2 regions of the Streptomyces sp. NPDC001668 genome follow, and region 1 is predicted to be linked to the other one. Evidence: riboswitches for the same ligand, from Rfam matches in the RefSeq annotation. Region 1 holds a riboswitch; the other holds the start of a gene.
The links. A riboswitch is a leader RNA that binds a small molecule or an ion and turns the genes downstream of it on or off. The one in region 1 is predicted to bind cyclic di-AMP.
Positions count from the first base shown of each region.

Region 1 (2,193 bases):
AGATGCTGGGCGGCCTCCGTGATGAAGGGAACCTCGCTCTTGGTGGCCTCGAGCAGTCCCTCCTCGACAGCCGCCAATCCGGCCTGGACATCGGCTTCCAGAGCCTGGTCCCGCACGCTCAGCCCGAACGGCCCGACGACGGTCACGAGGGGTCTCCTGTCTGCTGGTGTCTTCTGCGGTTACGCGGAATGTCGATAGGTCGCTGCCATCACTCAAGTCAGCGTATCCGGTCACCTTTGGATCACCGATAGCGCCCGCCCCGTCCATGCCAGGCGGTATCGGATCACGACCGGTATGTTTTTGATCACCTGAAAAGAACGGATATCTATCGACTTGTAGGGAATTAGCCGCGCGTGTCCGGATGAGACACCCCCGCACGCACGCGCGTGGCGACCCCTCACACCCGAACCGGTACCCGCGATCCGCGAATACCTGCGGCACCGGGCTCGGCGACGGGACCGCGGAGCCGGCGGGGCCGGAGGGGCCGGCGGGGCCGGAGGGGTCGAGGTCGCCCGGGCGGCTCCGAGTCCCCTCCGTTTCGCGCGTCGACCCGTTCACCCACATCTGACTCGACCACCAAGACCCGCGACGACCGCCGGCGGCACGGCCGCCTCCGCGTCTCCGGCTCGTCGGGCGCCGGGCGTCGGACCCGACGCCACGGGCGGTCATTTGGCTCCGAGTTGAGCTTCTTGCCCGTTTTACACCTCTTGCGATCACCTGTGACTTGGCCCACTCGGGCGGGTGGGCCGACGCACAACCGGAACGCATCGATCCACCTTTTGCCGTGCGCGAGTTGAGGCTTGGCTACAGCAAAGGATCAAGTACCCCAAATGGCTCCTACCAAGGTCAATAGGCACCTCATGTGAATTCGCCACTTGTTCCGGACATGTGCTCTCGCATACGTTCCCGGCCTGTCGGGCGGCCGCCGAATCCTGCCACCGCCCGTACACCCACCGAGAATCAGGGCAGGAGCGGGGGAACCAGGTAAGTCGCCGCGCCGGACGTCTTCGGACATACCGGCACGGCTTGGGGTGAAGTCACGCCTTTCGCAAGGGTGACCGGGCATCTCCCGCCCGAACCCGACAGCTCACCTCGCAGGCGACGGAGAGGAACTTCGCCATGTCTGCTGCCGCTCAGCACCGCCGTACCCGCACCAGCCGTCTCGCCCGCAAACTCGCCGTCGCCGGCACCGGAGTCGCCGTCCTCGCGCTGCCGCTCATCGGCGCGAGCAGCGCGTCCGCGGCCACTCCGACCGTGCAGACCGCGACCACGCTCGGCTACCCCAACACCCTCGACGGCTGGATCCGGGCCTCCCTCGCCGTCATGGCGGAGCACGGGATTCCGGGCTCCTACGACGGCATCTACCGCAACGTCATCCGTGAGTCCTCCGGCAACCCCTACGCCATCAACCTCTGGGACTCCAACGCGGCCGCCGGCACGCCCTCCAAGGGCCTGCTCCAGGTGATCGACCCGACCTTCAACGCGTACCACGTGGACAACACCTCGTGGGACCCCTACGACCCGGTGGCCAACATCACCGCGGCCTGCAACTACGCGGCCCAGCGGTACGGGTCCATCGACAACGTGTTCGGCGCGTACTAGGAACTACGCCCGCGGGAAGAGTCTTTCGAGGACGACGGCGATGCCGTCGTCCTCGTTCGACAGGGTGACCTCGTCGGCCACGGCCTTGAGTTCGGGGTGGGCGTTGGCCATCGCCACGCCGCGGGCCGCCCAGTCGAACATCGGGATGTCGTTGGGCATGTCCCCGAAGGCGATCGTCACCTCGGGCCCCAGTCCCAGGTGTTCGGCGGCCAGCGCGAGGCCGGTCGCCTTGGTGATGCCGCATGGCTGGAGTTCGACGGTCCCGGGGCCCGACATGGTGACCGTCGCCAGCGAACCCACCACCGAGCGGGCGGTGAGCGCCAACTCGTCGTCGGACAGGTAGGGATGGCGCAGCAGCACCTTGCTGATCGGCTCGCACCACAGGTCGTCGCGGCGGCCGACCCGCACGGCGGGCAGGGTCGGATGCGGCATCAGATAGCCGGGCTCGATGAGCGTGAGCCCGTCGACACCGTCCTGGTCGACGGCCGCGTACACCTGCCCGACCTCGGCCTCGATCTTGCCGAGCGCGGTCTCGGCCAGTTCCCGGTCCAGGGTCACCGACCAGAGCAGACGGTCCGCGCCGGCGTCGTA
Region 1 is NZ_JBIAUQ010000021.1:117,442-119,634, reverse strand. Features, by position in the region: gene ACFYZ8_RS41080 (polyprenyl synthetase family protein) at 1-146, opposite strand, end outside; cyclic di-AMP (ydaO/yuaA leader) riboswitch at 942-1,114, shown strand; gene ACFYZ8_RS41075 (transglycosylase SLT domain-containing protein) at 1,120-1,602, shown strand; gene ACFYZ8_RS41070 (HAD family hydrolase) at 1,606-2,193, opposite strand, start outside.

Region 2 (2,193 bases), on a different contig from region 1:
GCGGTGTACGCGTCGAGGACGGCGAAGGACGCGGCCTCGTCGGCGGTCCAGCCGAAGACGTTGCCGCCGAGGGAGAGCGGGAAGACCTCGAGGTCGGAGGAGCCGAGCTTGCGAAGAGAAGTCATGCCATACGTCAACGCCCGCGCCGGAGATCCCTCTTCCGGCGTGGCCGCAAAGTCCTCGTAAACAAGCGGAATCACCCGCTCCGACGCACCGGCAGCCCTGACGTCGGGGGGACGTCGTCAGGGCTGCCGGAGTTCACGTCGTGGGGGAACCTCAGGGGTTGAGACCCTTGCCGCGCAGCCACGCCATCGGGTCGATCCCGTCGGCCGAGCCGTTCGGGTGGACTTCCAGGTGCAGGTGGGCGCCGGTCACGTTGCCCGTGGCGCCCACGCGGCCGATGACGTCACCGGTGCCGACCTTCTGGCCGACGCTGACGCTGATCGAGGACTGGTGGCAGAACCACAGCTCGGTGCCGTCGTCGAGGGTGAGGATCGTGCGGTAGCCGTAGGAACCGGCCCAGCCGGCCTCGGTGATGGTGCCGCTGTGGATCGCCTTGATGAGCGTGCCCGTGGGGGCGGCGAAGTCGAGGCCCGTGTGGTAGCCGGAGGACCACAGCGAACCGGCCTGACCGAAGGTCGAGGTGATGGTGTACGACGAGGTCGGCAGCGTGTACTGCTTGGCGAGCTCGGCCAGGCGCGCGGCCTCGGCCTTCTTCGCGGCCTCCTCCTCCGCCTTCTTCTTCGCGGCGGCGGCCTTCTCCAGAGCGTCCTTCTCCGCCTTGGCGGCGGCCGCGTCGGCCTCCTTCTGGGCGGCGTCCGCGACGGCCTGGGCGGCCTTGGTGTCGATCTGGTCCTGCTGCTGCTCGGCCTGGGCCAGGATGCGCGAGCGCAGTGCCTCACCGGCGTCCGAGGCGCCCTGGGCGGTGTCGACGGTGGTGGTGCCGACGCTGCTGAAGGCGCTCGTGTCGTCCGCGGCGGAGTCGGAGTCGTTCGAGATGAGCGAGCTCACGGAGCCCAGGTCGGGCATGGAGAGGGAGACCGGCGGCTTGCCGGTGTTGGCGCTGGCCATCCCGCCCGCGCTGACGGCGGCTATGACACCGACGCCCAGAACGGTGGAGCTGCGGGCGAATCCCCCGCCACGCTGCTTGGCGACGCGGTGCCGGCCTCGTACGGGGGCCAGGGTCTCCGCGGTCGGGTTCCACTCGCCGAGCGGGGCCTCGTCGTCAGCGTGGTAGCCGCCGTACACGAGAGTGCTGCGTGGTACGGGCGGGGCCTCGGGGGCAGGCGGGTTGGACGCCACGTGGGCGCGCTCCTTTCCTTCCTTCTCGCCTACCGGGTTAGCTGACGGGTTCGGAGCAGGAAGGTCTCCTACGCGCGTATACCCGCCGTGCTGACACGGCGGACTACGAGCGATTCACCCCAAGTGGTGGTTCCCCGGTTCCCTTGCGGAATTCGGCGCGTGAGCACGGAGCCGTCTCTTGTGACGGCTGGGACGACCGCGCTGCGTTATCGAACGTTAATAGACCCGGGGGCCCGATTCCAAGCCGTTCCGCTTGATCGTTAACGAAATCCCGCAGGACTTACGACCCATGAACGGCTAAAAACGGGCGAGTTGACCTTGCCTCAGGCGGCACACCGGCATTGACGGTGCGTCAGTTGTTATGCGGAGGGCGGTCGCCCGATCACCCCACGTCACGACGGGCGCCGTACGGCCGCCGTACCGCGAGCAGCGCCATGTCGTCGGTGAGGAAGCCACCGGAATGCCGGCGCACCTCGCCCGCGAGGGCGGCGAGCAGGGCGCCCGGTTCACCGGGGGCACGGCCGCACAGCCGCGCCTCGGGATCGTAGAACCGCCCCTGCCCGTCCCGGGCCTCGGACAGTCCGTCGGTGTACAGCAGCAGCGTGGCCCCGCCCCGGAAGCGGTGCTCCTCGGCCCGGTCGGGCCAGGTGCCGAGGTCGCCCAGGCCGAGCGGCAGCGCGGGGCTGCGGGCGGGCAGCGCGCGCACCGTGCCGTCGCCGTGCAGCAGCAGGGGCGGCGGGTGGCCGCGGTTGACGATCCGTACGACCCCGTCGTCGTGCGGGAGTTCGGCGAGGACGGCCGTGGTGAACCCCTCGAAGGCCTCGACGCCGTCCCGCCGTGTGACCTCCCGGGCCAGCGCCCGCTCGAGCCGCTGGGCGACGGCCTCCAGGG
Region 2 is NZ_JBIAUQ010000012.1:9,128-11,320, forward strand. Features, by position in the region: gene ACFYZ8_RS30455 (aldo/keto reductase) at 1-125, opposite strand, end outside; gene ACFYZ8_RS30460 (M23 family metallopeptidase) at 277-1,302, opposite strand; cyclic di-AMP (ydaO/yuaA leader) riboswitch at 1,314-1,470, opposite strand; gene ACFYZ8_RS30465 (PP2C family protein-serine/threonine phosphatase) at 1,685-2,193, opposite strand, start outside.
Region 2: another riboswitch for cyclic di-AMP. It lies ahead of ACFYZ8_RS30460 (M23 family metallopeptidase); the one in region 1 lies ahead of ACFYZ8_RS41075 (transglycosylase SLT domain-containing protein).